2 regions of the Streptomyces sp. SCSIO ZS0520 genome follow, and region 1 is predicted to be linked to the other one. Evidence: riboswitches for the same ligand, from Rfam matches in the RefSeq annotation. Region 1 holds a riboswitch; the other holds the start of a gene.
The links. Region 1 has a riboswitch for cyclic di-AMP ahead of MID12_RS31805 (transglycosylase SLT domain-containing protein). Riboswitches for the same ligand answer to the same signal wherever they lie in the genome.
Positions count from the first base shown of each region.

Region 2: another riboswitch for cyclic di-AMP. It lies ahead of MID12_RS11190 (transglycosylase family protein); the one in region 1 lies ahead of MID12_RS31805 (transglycosylase SLT domain-containing protein).

Region 1 is NZ_CP092644.1:7,741,548-7,748,896, reverse strand. Features, by position in the region: gene MID12_RS31820 (chitinase) at 1-209, opposite strand, end outside; gene MID12_RS31815 (class I SAM-dependent methyltransferase) at 460-1,275, opposite strand; gene MID12_RS31810 (hypothetical protein) at 1,290-1,724, opposite strand; gene MID12_RS31805 (transglycosylase SLT domain-containing protein) at 1,936-2,709, opposite strand; cyclic di-AMP (ydaO/yuaA leader) riboswitch at 2,714-2,895, opposite strand; gene MID12_RS31800 (VanZ family protein) at 3,342-3,935, opposite strand; gene MID12_RS31795 (HNH endonuclease family protein) at 4,167-4,805, opposite strand; gene MID12_RS31790 (NADPH:quinone oxidoreductase family protein) at 5,118-6,086, shown strand; gene MID12_RS31785 (hypothetical protein) at 6,648-7,292, shown strand.
Region 2 is NZ_CP092644.1:2,979,238-2,986,586, forward strand. Features, by position in the region: gene eno (phosphopyruvate hydratase) at 1-988, opposite strand, end outside; gene MID12_RS11190 (transglycosylase family protein) at 1,372-2,073, opposite strand; cyclic di-AMP (ydaO/yuaA leader) riboswitch at 2,078-2,295, opposite strand; gene MID12_RS11195 (LysM peptidoglycan-binding domain-containing protein) at 2,460-3,518, opposite strand; gene MID12_RS11200 (cytochrome P450 family protein) at 3,826-5,163, opposite strand; gene MID12_RS11205 (nucleoside triphosphate pyrophosphohydrolase) at 5,199-6,224, opposite strand; gene MID12_RS11210 (SurA N-terminal domain-containing protein) at 6,294-6,971, opposite strand; gene MID12_RS11215 (GNAT family N-acetyltransferase) at 7,302-7,349, shown strand, end outside.

The DNA of each region.
Region 1 (7,349 bases):
GCGAGGGTCTGGACGGTCGCCCCGTTGTCGAAGTTCTGCCAGTAGCCGGTCACGGCGTGCGCCGGGACAGCGGCCGGGCCCGCCTTGCTGCTGACCAACGGCGCGGCCTCCTGTGCGGCGCTCACCGTGGGGGCGGCGAGGCCCGCGGCGGCGAGCACCCCGGCGACGAGAACGGCTTTGAGCGTGCGGGGACGTACTCTGCTGTGCACTGCATGGCCTCCCGGAAATGCGCTCCGCACCGGGCGGGCAGCGTCGACTGCGCGCCCCGTGCGGGAACTTGGGTGTGGGGGTCGGTGGCCACCGATGAACGTACAAGCTGGTCCAGACCATTGTTCCTGTCAAGGGTGCGCGCAGGAGTCGGGCCGCCTCGGCGGGGCCTCTCGCCCGCGCCGGACGGCCGGATGCGCGGCATCGCCGCCGGTCACCGCCGTGGCGGACCGCCCGCGGCGCAGCGGCGGATCAGTCGGGGACCGCGGCCGTGAAACCCGCCGGGAACGGGTTGGCGAGCGCGGTGGCCCAGTAGTCGGCCCCGCGGCTCGCGAACTCCTCGGCCGGGATGCTCTCCTCGTCCGGCAGCGCCCAGGACGGCGGGCCGAAGCCGGCCTCCGCCAGCGCCCGGGCGTAGACGTCGGCATCCCAGCGGGACATCGACAGCGGGATGTCGGCCTCCGGGGCGATCAGCGCGATACGGAGCCGGTGCCGCCCCTCGGCGGGCTCGGCGCGGTGCACCCGCAGGCCGTACCGGGTCCAGTCCGGGCCGTGCACCTCGTAGCCGGGATTCACGGTGATCGCGACCAGGCGTCCCCCGGGCCTTAGCGCCCGGCGCGCGCTCGCGGCCATCGCGGTCAACTCCGCTGGTGAGTCGGCGTAGTTGAACAGCCAGACGGCGGTGACCGTGTCGAAGCTGCCGAGGTCGGGCAGGTCGCGGGCGTCACCGACGTGGAAGCGGACCGCCGGGTCCCCGGTGGCCGACTCGGCGCGTCGGACCATCTCGGGCGAGAGGTCCACGCCGACGACCTCGGCGGTGCCGAGGCCGTGCGCGGTGCGGGCGTAGAAGCCGTACCCCGTGGCCAGGTCCAGGACCCGCTGACCCGCCACGTCCCCGAGGAGCCGCAGGAAGAGGCCCAGTTCGGGGACGGGGGCGGTGGCGGACATCTTGTACTGGCGGTACAGGTCGCCCACGCGGTCGTACTGCGGGTCGTCGCCGGCCCGCCGGGGTGCCTGGCCGGCCTGCCCGGGATCGTCGCTGTCCTGCTGTGGGTCGGTGTGCGCCATGGCGTGCCCCGCGGTCAGGTGCGGGGGCCCGCGGTGCGCATGCTGCCGCAGAGTGCCCAGATCACGAAGCCGTCGATGGCGACCGCCACGATGGCCCACACCGGGGAGTACGGCAGCCACATGAAGTTGGCGATCAGATGGAGCGAGGCGATCACCACGCCGAGCGTGCGCGCCCAGGCCACTCCGCTGAGGATGCCGAGGCCGGTGAGGACCAGCACGATGCCGAGGATGAGGTGGGTCCAGCCCCATGCGGAGACATCGAACTCGTACACGTAGTTGCCGACGCGGCCGTAGACGTCGTCGTCGGAGATGCCCGCGATCCCGGTGAGGATGGCCAGCACTCCCCCGACGAACATCAGAGTGCCCGCGAACATGGTGCCGCCCGTGATCCACGCGCCGCCGGACGGGTCGCTGCGCGAGCCTCCCGGCCTGTTCACCGTCTGCGCCATGACCGGACTCCTTCACTCGGGTGGACGTCATACCGAGCGTGGGCGGGCTCCGCCACCGCGGCCATCGGCCAGGGGCCATTCGGGTGAAGCCCCGAGCGGCGGCCCCCGGAGCCGGGGCGTGACAGAGCGTGCCGGTGCGCTTCCCCTGTCGGGGCGCACACCGGCACGCTCGGGTGGAGACGGGTGGAGACGGATCGAGGTGGCGGGTGGATCAGTACGGTCCGTCGACGTTGTCGATCGAGCCGTAGTTGTCGGCGGCGTAGTTGCACGCGGCCGTGATGTTCGCGACCGGGTCGAAGATGTCCGTCGAGGTGCCCGGCACGTGGTACGCCTCGAAGGTCGGCGGAATGACCTGGAGCAGGCCCTTCGACGGGGTTCCGGCCGCCGCGTTCGAGTCCCAGTTGTTGACGGCCGAGGGGTTGCCGGAGGACTCGCGCAGGATGTTGCGCTCAATTCCCTCGTAGGAGCCGGGAATTCCGTGCTCGGCCATCACCGCGAGCGATTCTTTGATCCAGCCGTCGAGGTCGTCGGAATACGTGGCGGGTTCCGCGGATTCACTCGACGAAGTCTTCGAGGCCGTGGTGTCGGAGGCCGGCTTTTCCTGGGACTTCGACGTGGCCGGGGCGTTGATGGTGAGCTTCAGGCCCGGGCGGATCAGTGACGGGTCGTCACCGACGGCCTTCCGGTTGTCCTGGTAGAGCCGCTTCCAGCCGCCGTCGACGGACTGGTCCTGAGCGATCTTCGAGAGGTAGTCGCCGGCGACCACGGAGTACGTGGCGGGGGCGTCCTTCTTCTTCTCGGACTTCTCGGCGGTGGCGGCCGCGCTGCTCTTCTCGGGAGCGGACGACTTGGCCGAGTCGGCCGCGTTCGCGCCGGTCGCGGCCATCATCGGCAGGACGAGAGCGGCGCCGCCGGTGCCCGCGGCGACGACGGAACGGGTGAGCGAACTGCTCTTCGGACGACGGTGCTTGCCCTTTTTGGCCATGGTGGATTCCTCTCCGTCGCCTGCGAGGTGAGCTGTCGGGTTCGGGCTGGAGATGCCCGGCCGTGGCGCGCACGACTTCACCCCGAGCCGTTCCGTTTCGGACCGGCGGTGATATTGGGTTCCCCGCTCCTGCCTGGCGAGTGAGTGCGGTGACCGGACAGCGGCAGGATTAGGCGTCCATCCGGATTGCGGTGACGCTAAGCGAATCCGGCGGCAGGGAACAAGTCCCTGATTAGCGGATGCAATCCACGACGGGAAAACCGGGAGAGTTCCGGAGTGGCGCAGGCCTCAGCGGGCAGCACAACTCGGCTTCCGGGAAAGGGAAATGGGCTTGGAGATCACTCCGCGATATCCGGCGGAGAGTGACGCATGTCACTGGCTCGCGGTGCAACCATTCGCCGTGCGGCGACTCAGGCAAGGGATACAAGGCGAGTTATTTCGCGCAAAGAGCGGTGATGGTGATGAGACAGGGAAAGAGGCACTAATTCCCGCCAAAACGGTCACCGGTTCTCGCGCCAGGAAGGCGGGCGGCACGCATACGACTGCTGCGGCACCCGATGTGCACGGATGCCGCAGCAGGAGGGACAGCGGGCGGAGCGGCGTGTACGGCCCCGTCGACGCCGGGAGGGGGCTCAGCTCTCCGCGGTGGAGCGGCGGGTGAAGCGGTGCCACCAGTGCGTACGGCGCGGGTGCAGCGCCCGGCTCACCCGGCGGCCGAGGAGGAGGTAACCGGCGAGCGCGCCCGTGGTGTTGAGCAGGACGTCGTCGACGTCGAAGGCGCGCCCGGTCACGAAGGCGCCCTGGGTAAGCTCTACCAGGAACATGACAAATGCGGTCAGAAAGGCGATCCGCAGCAGCCCGCGGGTCCGCGGCGCGAGGACCGGAAGCAGCAGGCCGAAGGGGACGCCGAGCAGGAGGTTGCCGCCGAGCTGCTTGACCGTGTCGCGGAAGGCGGGCCGGGCGAGGTAGTCCCGGATCGAGCTGCCGGGGCTCAGGTTGTTGTGGGTCAGCGCCTCCGAACTGGCCGAGGGCTCCAGGGTGAGGCGGGCGAGTACCACCGCGAAGCCGACCATGAGCCCGAAGGCGAGCAGCATCACCAGAACCCGCAGGAACATCGGCGCCGGCGCCCCGCCGTTCGCAGGGACGGTGCCCGCGTCCTCCCGGGGACCCTTGTCGTCCGTACCGCCCTTGGCGCCCTTGGCGCTCTTGCCACGTGCCTGCTTCATCGGTCCTGCCTCCGTCTTTCCCGGTGCTCCGGCGTGCGAGTTCCGCTACCCGCTTCGGGAGGCCGCACGCGCAGAGCACCGGGATCCGGCCACCGGTTCCGGTACGGAAGGGCGTGCTCCGGGACAGCGGCGGGAGGAGGCGGCCGAGGACGGCTCCACCCCAGGGGCCTGGCCTGTCCACCCCGGGGTGCTCGACCGGGGTGGACAGGCCAGGCCGCAAAGGGGCAGGGCTCAGCAGCCGTTGAGGACCGAGCTGAGCGCGCTCTTCTCGGCGGAGTCGACGCTCAGCCCGTAGTAGTGCTTCACCTGCACCCAGGCGCGGGCGTAGGTGCACTTGTAGGCGGTGCGGGAGGGCCACCAGTCCGCGGGGTCCTTGTCGCCCTTGGACTGGTTGACGTTGTCGGTGACCGCGAGGAGCTGCGGCCGGGTCAGGTCGTTGGCGAGCTGCTGGCGCTTGGCGGTGCTCCAGTTCCAGGCACCGCTGCCCCAGGCCTCGGCCAGCGGGATCAGGTGGTCGATGTCGACGTCGGAGGCGGCGCTCCAGGTGGCCCCGTCGTAGGGCGAGTACCAACTGCCGCTGGTGGCCTTGCAGGAGGAGTCGGTGACGACCCCCGAACCGTCCCGCTTGAGGATGGTCTCGCGGGTGTCGCAGGCGCCGCTGACGGTGATCCAGTGCGGGAAGAGGTCCCGGCTGTAGCCGCTCATGGAGTGCTCGGCGGTGGCGCTCATCGAGGACAGGTAGGAGCGGGCGGTGCTGGCCGCGATCGGGGTGGGCAGCGCCGCCTCGGCGGGGGCGGTGGCGAGCAGGGTCAGGGCGGTCGTGGCGGCGGCGGTGAAGGCCGCGGCGAGGGCGCGTGCGTGCTTGCGCATCAGGTCTCCCGGCAAGTGGAGGAGCAGGGGATGGGGGGCGGCCATATGGTGCCGCGCCCGGCTCTATGCGGGTAGATGCCGGAGTGAAATTCCCGTGACGAGCGCACAACAGGCCGGATATTGCGGGTGGTTGGTGGCTCTTGCACCCCTCTGGCCACCCCGGCCGCACGGGTCGCCGAGCGCGGATCCCGGCCCGGCGCGACGGCCGCGCGGGAGCGCCGCGACCCGCGCCGCGGACCCGACCGCTATTGAGCAATGCTCAGGAGCTGCCCTAACCTCGGCAGGGTCGACGTCTGGGAAAGGACAATGCGGATGCGCGCGGTGCGGGTGGTACGGCTCGAAGGACCGGATGCGGTGGAGGTCGCGGAGATCGGCCCGCCGGAGCGCCAGGAGGGGCAGGTCCTGATCGACGTACGGGCGGCGGGGGTGACCTACCCGGACGTGCTCCTGACCCGGGGTGCCTACCAGCTCAAGCCCGAGCCGCCGTTCGTCCCCGGTTCCGAGGTGGCCGGGGTGGTCCGCGAGGCCCCGGCGGGCTCCGGCTTCACCGCGGGGCAGCGCGTCGCCGCCTTCCCGGGCTTCGGCGGCTTCGCCGAGCAGGTGGCCGCCGATCCCGCGATGGTCTTCCCGCTGCCCGAGCGCCTGTCCTTCGCGGCCGGTGCGGGCCTGCCGATGAACTACCTCACCGCCCACTTCGCCTTCGTCCGGCGGGCCGGGCTGCGCGCCGGCGAGACCGTGCTCGTGCACGGCGCGGCGGGCGGCGTGGGCACCGCCGCCGTCCAGCTGGCCGCGGCCCTCGGCGCCCGGGTGGTGGCCGTGGTCTCCTCGGAGGCGAAGGGCGAGGTCGCCCGCAAGGCGGGGGCCGACGAGGTGGTGCTCGCCGAGGGCTTCCTGCCCGCGGTGAAGGAGCTGACCGGCGGCCGCGGGGTGGACGTGGTGGTCGACCCGGTGGGCGGCGACCGCTTCACCGACTCGCTGCGCAGCCTCGCCCCCGAGGGGCGCCTGCTCGTCATCGGCTTCACCGGCGGCGAGATCCCGACCGTGAAGGTGAACCGGCTGCTGCTCAACAACATCGACGTACGGGGCGTCGGCTGGGGCGCCTACTGGCTGGCCCGCCCCGCGTATCTGCAGGAGCAGTGGCGGGACCTGCTCCCCCACCTGGAGGCCGGGCGCCTGGACCCGGTCCTCGGCGGCTCCTACGCCCTGGACGACGCGGCCGCGGCCCTGCGCGCTCTGGACGACCGCACCGCCTCCGGCAAGATCGTCCTCGACGTGGGCTGAGCGGACGGCCACCCGCGGCGACGGGGGCGAGGAGGGCACCGGGAGGCCCGCCTCGCCCCCGTCGCCATGACCGGTCCGGAGCGGCGGGAGCGAACTCCCGGCAGAGCAGACGGCGTTGACCCGCGACCGTCCCGGGCCCCGGCGCAGGGCTCCTGCGGATACTCACCCGGAGACAAGTCAACGGGCCCGCCCTACTGGCCCGTTGACAAGAACCGAGCCCCGGCCGCGGCAATGCGCGCTGTTCGGCAATTCCTTATTGCCCGCCAGGTTACCCGTGTGTAACGTCTGGCCGGCGAGCCCGCAGAACAGGCGAGTTCAGCCCCCTTTCCCTCACTTCCCGCGCAGTGTGAGCGTGTTCGCGTTTCTGCTCCTGATCGTGTTCGTGTGTTCGTGTGTTCGTGTCGTAGGAATTCCGTGTCCGGGTCCGGCCGCCGCTGTGCGCGCTCTGGCCCGCGCCGCCTCTCCCGTACGCGGAAGTGCTCCGCAAGGCCGTATCCGTACGCGCACCGCTCGCCGCACCGCCTCCCGCGCACCGCCTCTCCGCACCCTCCTGGAGCCGTGATGAAACCCTCGACGTCCACCTCGCACCGGGGCCGAAGAGCCGCCCTCCGTACCGCCCTCGCGCTGGGCGCCACCGCCGCGCTGATGACCACCACCACGGGCGCCGCCCATGCCGCGCCGGTCCGGCTCGACTATCCCCTGTCGGGCACCACGCATCTGAAGGGGACCGACTCCGACCTCACGCTCGGCCCCGGGACCCTGGAGGCGACGGCCGACCTGGCGGCGGGCACGCTCAGCGCGAACACGAAACTCCCGCCCGCGAAGGGGGAGTTCCACATGATCGGGATCGTGCCCGTCTCGGTGACGACGGAATTCATCGAGTCCGAGCCCACCAAGGGCACCATCGACAACAAGACCGGTGCGGTCGAGAGCACCACGAAACTCACCCTGCGGCTCAAGAATCTCAAGGTCGCGGGAATTCCCACCCCGATCGGGAACTCCTGCCAGACCGAAGTCCCCGCGGTACTCGACCTCACCAGCGAGCCGGGCTTCAATCCGCTCACCGGCGGCACCCTCTCGGGCGAGTACACCATCCCGAAGTTCGAGCACTGCCTGCTCGCGACGCCGCTGATCAACCTGATCATCCCGGGCGACGGCAACAGCGTCAGCCTCAAGCTCGGCCCCGCCCAGCGGCCGCCCGCCTGACCCCCGTGAAAGGGGTGCCCCCGCAGACCCGCCTGCGGGGGCACCCGTACGTGCGGA
Region 2 (7,349 bases), 4.8 Mb from region 1:
TGGCGGCGCCCTCGTCGATGCCGCGGGCCAGGCGCTCCGGGTTGGTGACGAAGAGGTCGTCGCCGACCAGCTGCACCTTGTCGCCGAGGCGGTCGGTGATGACCTTCCAGCCGTCCCAGTCGTCCTCGAAGAGCGGGTCCTCGATGGAGACCAGCGGGTAGGCGGCGACCAACTCCTCGTAGTACTCGGTGAGTTCGGCGGCGGAGCGGGACTTGCCCTCGAATTCGTAGGCGCCGTCCTTGTAGAACTCGGAGGCGGCGACATCGAGGGCGAGCGCGATCTGCTGGCCGGGGACGTAACCGGCCTCCTTGATCGCGACGAGGATGAGGTCGAGGGCCTCGCGGTTGGAGCCGAGGTTGGGGGCGAAGCCGCCCTCGTCGCCGAGGCCGGTGGACAGGCCGCGGTCCTTCAGCACCTTCTTGAGGGTGTGGTAGACCTCGGCGCCCCAGCGCAGGGCCTCGGAGAAGGACTCGGCGCCGATCGGCGCGATCATGAACTCCTGGATGTCGACGTTGGAGTCCGCGTGCGAACCGCCGTTGAGGATGTTCATCATCGGCACCGGGAGCAGGTGCGCGTTGGGGCCACCCAGGTAGCGGAAGAGCGGCAGGTCGGAGGCCTCGGAGGCGGCGTGCGCCACGGCGAGCGAGACGCCGAGGATGGCGTTGGCTCCGAGCGAGGACTTGTCCGGGGTGGCGTCCAGGTCGAACATCGCCTGGTCGATCAGGCGCTGCTCGGTGGCGTCGTAGCCGACCAGCTCGGGGCCGATCTGCTCGATGACGGCGAGTACGGCCTTCTCCACGCCCTTGCCGTTGTAGCGGCTCGCGTCCTGGTCGCGGAGTTCCAGGGCTTCGAAGGCACCGGTGGAGGCACCGGAGGGGACGGCGGCACGGCCGGTGCTTCCGTCGTCGAGGCCTACCTCGACCTCGACCGTGGGGTTGCCTCGGGAGTCCAGGATTTCCCGGGCTACGACGACGTCGATGGACGGCACGAGCATCTCCTTCTGGGATGTGACGCGTGGAATGCGGGAGCACGCCTTTGTGCGGGGGTGTCCTTGCGCCAAGAGCCTATCCGCAGTGGGCACCGGCCCCGCCCGACGGCCCACGTACCGGGACGAAAAGACGACCAAAAGATACGAATAACAGGATGAACATACGCATTTCATGTCCCCCTGCGGCCACCGCCCCGTCAGCCGGAGTACGGCTACCGGCCGGTCACTTCCGGAACCCGGTACGCCCCGGCAGGAGCACCGCGGCGGCACGGCGGCAGACAAGAGCCCCGCCCCACGCGTACGGGGGATGACGCGTGGGGCGGGGCGGTCCTTGTGCGGGGGACGGGCCGGGCGCGGGGCCCGGCCGGTCCGGCCGTGCGGGGTCAGCGCAGGTGCAGCTGCTGGCCCGGGTAGATGAGGTCGGCCTCGTCGACGATGTCGTCGTTGAGCTTGAAGAGCTTGGCCCAGCCGCCCTTGACCTTGTGCTCGGCGGCGATCTCGCTGAGCGTGTCGCCCTTGACCACCTTGTACTCGCCGTCACCCTTGGCGACCTTCTTGCCGGTCGGGGTGGTGACGGTCTTCTTCTCGGCCTTCGGCTCGGCCTTCTTCGCCGGGGCCGGACGCTCCGCGGAGCGCGAGGAGCGCTGCTCGGCGGGCTTGCTCTCCTGCTGACCACCGGACTGCGGGGCGCCGCCGCCGTACGGGGTGCTGGACAGGCCGACACCGCAGGACGGCCAGGCGCCCTTGCCCTGACCGGCGAGCACCTTCTCGGCGACGGCTATCTGCTGCTCCTTGGTGGCCTGGTCGGCACGGGCGGCGTACTGGGTGCCGCCGTAGCCGGCCCAGGTGGAGTTGGTGAACTGCAGGCCGCCGTAGAAGCCGTTGCCGGTGTTGATCGACCAGTCGCCGCCGGACTCGCACTGGGCGACCTTGTCCCACTCGGAGGCGGTGGCGGCGGAGGCGGAACCGCTGGTGACCAGCGGCGCGGCGATGGCGGCACCGGCGACGCCGGCGAGCGTGACGACACGGGTGGTGCGGTTGAAGACGGTCGGGCGGCGGTGCTTGCCCTTGCCGGAAAGCAGCATGAAGAGATCCCCTCACCGACGCCTGCGAGGTGAGCTGTCGGGTTCGGGCCGATGGGGTGCCCCCCGCTCCGTAAGAGCAGAAGGCGAATTGCCCGGCCGCACGCTCGCGCTGTGCGACTTCACCCCTAGCCGTTTCCCGAAGTGGGCAGCATGTGCTGCCCGGCCCCTGGGACCCGGCGCAAACCTTGGTTCCCCCGCTCCTGCCAACGGCGCTTCACGCGACGAGTTTCCCGGGGACCGCCGGCAGGATTCGGCGTGACGGTCACACGGAGCCCGCTGTGGCGAGCGGTCACGACCGTAAACACGCGCTCGCCGGATCTCCAAAGACGATCAGGGCTTCTGAGACTCATGTCTCAGTTTCACCAAAGCGGACAATAGCTGCCGAACTAGCCCTGGGGAGCGTCCGTTTCGGAGGCAAGTGCAAGGCTCTGACCGGGCAGGATGAGGTCGGGATCGGCGCCCACCGTCTCCTTGTTGAGCGCGTAGAGCGCGGGCCATCCGCCGTCCACATCCTGTGCTTCCGCGATCATCGACAGGCTGTCGCCCGGCCGCACGGAGTACGAACCGTCCCCGGCCGCGGGCGAGTCACCGGGACGGGAGTGGCGGCCGGTGGAGTTCCCCGGGCGGTCGGGGACGTCCGCGTCGGGCGCGGGCTCACCGCGATGGCGGCCGGAACCCTCCCCGCCGGAACCCGAACCCCCGCCGGAGCCAGGGGAGTTGCCGCGATCCGTACCGGAATCACCCTCGTCGCCGGTTTTGCCGTCACCGTCGCCCGGGGTGGCGGAGTCCTCGGGGGTGGCGCTCGGGTCGGCTTCCGGGGCGCCGGACTCACCCTTTTCACCCGACTCATCCGATTCGCTCGGGGAGCCTGACGGGTCCGCCGAGCCGGCCGAGTCCGTCGGATCCGCCGAGTCCGAAGGGTTCGGATCGTCCTTCTTGTCGGAGTCGCCGCCGGAACCGGAGGGCGAGGGCGACCCGGACGGCTCGCCGCCGTCATCCGGCTTCGGACTGTCGCTCGGCTTCGGGCTGCTGGAGTCCGGGACGCCGGGGTCGACCGAGGGCTCCGGGCCGCCGCCGGTCAGCTCGGCGACGGCGGCGCAGGCCAGCCAGGCCGCCGGGCCCTTGTCGTCCAGGAGCTTCTGGCCCACGGCGATCTGCTGCGAGCGGCTGGCGAGGTCGGGGCGGGCCGCGAAGTCGAGGCCGCCGTAGGACTCCCAGTCACGCTGCGTCAACTGGAGCCCGCCGTAATGGCCGTTGCCCTCGTTCGCGCTCCAGGCGCCACCGCTCTCGCAGTCGGCGAGGCGGTCCCAGGTGGCCTTGTCCGCGGCGTGCGCGGAGGTCCCGGCGAGCAGGGGCAGGGCCAGCGCGGAGCCGGTCACCCCCGCCGTGACGACGAACGCCGGAGCCTGGCGGGGGCGTCGATGGCGACCGTTCCCGGAGAGCATGCCGTGGCCTTTCGCGTGACAGCGGTGACGGCTGTGACCAGCCGCCGAGTTGCCCGAGAACGTAGCCGGAGTCGAACGCTTGTCACAAGTCGATGCAGCGGAGATCACGCGTACATCACAATCCTGACGCTCCGTCAATTCCGCATGCCCAGAGGCAGTTCAGGGCAGTGACCGGGGTTCGCCCCGAGTCCGCAAAGCGGGTCGACGGAGCCGCGGACCGACTGCCGCGCATGTCCGACATACGCGGTACGACGCCCCGTCCGCCCGAGGACGGACCGCCCGCCGCGGGCACCCTGCGGTGGCCGCCCTACCGCGGGGTGAAGCTGACCGGCAGGGTGCGCAGTCCGCGCATGATGAGGCCGCCGCGCCAGCGCAGCTCCTCCGGTTCCGCGGCGAGGCGCAGGTCCGGGAGGCGGCGGAGCAGGGTGCCGAGCGCGTACTGGCCCTCCAGGCGGGCCAGGGGTGCGCCGAGGCAGTAGTGGATGCCGTGGCCGTAGCCGAGGTGCTGGTTGTCGGTGCGGGCGAGGTCGAGGGTGTCGGGGGCGGGGAAGCGGGCCGGGTCGCGGTCGGCGGCGGCCAGCACCACGAGCACCGGGTCGCCGCTCGCGATCCGCTGCCCGCCGATCTCCAGCGGCCGGGTCGCGAACCGCCAGGTGGCCAGCTCCACCGGGCCGTCGTAGCGCAGCAGTTCCTCGACCGAGGAGGCGAGCAGCGCGGTGTCCTCCTCGGCCACCGCCCGCTGGAACTCGGCCCGCCGGTCAGGATTGCGGAGCAGCGTGTACGTACCGTTGCCGATCAGGTTGACCGTGGTCTCGAAGCCCGCGAAGAGCAGGATGAAGGCCATCGCGGCGACCTCGTTCTCGGTGAGGTGCTCGCCGTGGTCGGAGGCGCGGATCAGGCCGGAGATCAGGTCGTCCCGCGCGGACTCCTCGCCGAGGTCCTCGCGCTTGCGGTGGATGAGTTCGGCCAGGTAGGCGCGCATCTTCTTCACCGAGCGCGCGACACCGCCGCGGGGGCCGCCGCCGTGCCGGATCATCATGCCCGCCCAGTCCCGGAAGTCGTCCTGGTCCTCGCGCGGGACGCCGAGCAGTTCGCAGATCGCGTAGATCGGCAGTGGGAAGGCGAACTCGTGGATCAGGTCGGCGCTGCCGCGCGCGGCGAAGGAGTCGATCAGCGAGTCGGTCAACTCCTGGACCCTGGGCGCGAATTCGGCCACCCGGCGCGGGGTGAAGGCCTTGGAGACGAGGCGGCGCAGCCGGGTGTGGTCCGGCGGGTCGATGTTCAGCAGATGCGTCATCAGCTCGGCCTTGCGCTCGCCCGGGATACCGGTCTTCCCCTTGGCGTGCGCGGGCTCGTCGTGGTGCGCCGGGTTCTTGCTGAGCCGCGGATCGGCCAGCGCCGCCCGGGCGTCCGCGTACCGCGTCACCAGCCAGGCCTCCACCCCGCTCGGCAGCCGGGTGCGGTGCACGGGCGCGTGGGTGCGCAGCCAGGCGTAGGCCGGGTACGGATCCGCCGCGAACTCCCAGGTGAAGAGGTCGGGCGGGCTCTCGGCACCGGCGACCGGGCAGCTTCCGGGGGCGGCGGCCGGGGCGTCCGGGCCGCCGGGCTCCCCGGCCTGTCCGTTCCGCCCCACCTGCTCGGACACGTGCTGACTTCCTCTCGTCCCGCTCGCCACCGCCGTCAGGCCTGGCCCTGCTCCGCCGCCCGGATGGCGTCCCGGTAGGCGCGGGCCGCGGAGCGCAGGGCCGCCTCGGGGTCCACGCCCTGCTCCTGGGCGTCCAGGGCGAGGGCGAGCAGCCGGTAGCCGATGCCCTCGCCGGTGGGCAGGGGCACGTCGAGGCCCGCGGTGCGCACCCGGGAGGCGAGCTTGGCGGCGAGGGCGAGGCCCGGCTGACCGAGCGGGACGCCGTCGGTGAGGGAGTCGCGCTGCTTCTCCTCCGCCTTGGTGCGCCGCCAGAGCGCCTCCACGTCCTCGGGGGTCTCGGCGCTCTCCTCGCCGAAGACGTGCGGGTGGCGGTGGATGAGCTTGGCGACGATCCCGGCGGCGACATCGTCGAGGGAGAAGGCGCCCACCTCCTCCTCGCCGTCCCCTTCCTCTTCTCCCGCCGCCGCGTCCCCGGCGGCGGGCCCCTCCTGGGCGATCCGGGCGTGGAAGACGACCTGGAGCAGGACGTCGCCCAACTCCTCGCGCAGTTCCGCCCGGTCGCCGTCCTCGATCGCCTCGACGAGTTCGTACGCCTCCTCGATCGCGTACTTCGCGAGCCCCTCGTGGGTCTGCCGGGAGGACCAGGGGCACTCGGCGCGGATCTGGTCCATCACCTGGACGAGGTCGAGGAGGCGGGCGCCGGGGAGGTCGTAGGAGCCGGGGAGGAGTTCCAGCTCGGGCATGGTCACCCGGCCCGAACCGGCCAGCGCGGCGAGCCCGTCGGTGAGCTTCCGGTCGCCCTCACCGGTGGCGACGACGACCACCGTGCGCCCGCCCGCGCACCAGTCGACCAGCTCCCGGGCGAGCGGCGCCTCCCGCGCGACCTCGACCCCGGCGTCCCGCAGATACGGCAGCTGTACGTGTGCGGCATCCGCGCAGAGCACGCGGTCGGCGGCGTGCAGCGTCTGCCAGGCGGGCCAGGACAGCAGCCCGGGGGCGACCCGGTGGCTGGTGGTGAGCAGGACGATGCGGCCCGCGGCCGTCTGCGAAGTGGCGTTCACGCACCGAACGTAACCCACCCGGGCGGGGCACCCGACGGCAGCGGCCGGGCACCCCCGCGCCTCATGGCCTCAGGCCGGCTGCTGCCCCCGCGAGACCTCGCGCAGCCACGGCGTCTTCGCGTCGGTGCGCTTGCTGTTGACCGCGTCCCAGGTGCCGTAGCGGGGGTTGAGGTCGATGTCGAGCTTCTTGGAGGTGGCCGACATATGGCGCCAGAAGACGTCCTGCCCCTCCTTGGTCTGCATGTCGGCGCCGAGCTTGCGGGCCAGCTTCTGGGCCTCCAGCTCGGTGCGCAGGCTGGCGTCGAGCCGGGCGGGGGCGACCCCGTACTGCCGCAGCCAGCCCGCCTCCAGGGCCTTCGCGCCGCCCGCCTGCTTCTCCAGGCCCTCGCGCATCCGCTGGGTCTCGCGGCGGGTCACGCTGATGCCGGAGTCCGCCGCGGCCTGGTGCAGCACCCGGTCCAGGACCATGGTGTGCAGGGTGTCGCGGGCGAGGCCGCCGCTCTTGGAGATCGCCTCGGCGTACTGGGCCCCGCCGCCGGTCGCGGACCGCTGGGCCTCCCGTACCTCGTTGACCCGGTTCTCCAGCTGGGAGACCGTGATGCGCTCGCCGCCGACCACGGCGGCCGCGCCCGGGTGGGCGTCGTCGCCGCAGGCGGCGAGCAGCGGCGCCGCTGCCACCAAGGCGGCGGACAGGGCGAGCGCGGAACGACGGCGGCGCGGACGGCTGCCGCGGTACAGGCTGAGCAAGGTGTCCTCCCGGCGAGCTTGTGCGACGGTGCACAAAGTCTTGCGGTGATCGATGGTAGGCAGTCGCGGTGGCCCGGGCCACAGGTTCGACAGCACTGATTCGACCAACGAGCGAGCCCCGCCCCGGGCACCCTGCCCGCGACCCCTGAAAAACCGTTGCCGCAGGGTGCCCGACCCCGCACGCTCGGTACAGTTCGGGACGCCGACCAGGGCATACCCTCGGACCCCCGGGTCCCGGGCGGCCCGCCCCGCTCCTTGGGCCCGACGCCCCGGCCCGCTCCCGATCCCTTACGCACCAGCCCTCCCCGATCGCCTTACGGAGAACCGCACTTGTCCCTTCGCCCCACCGCTCGCCCCGCCGACCCGGCCGCGCCCGTA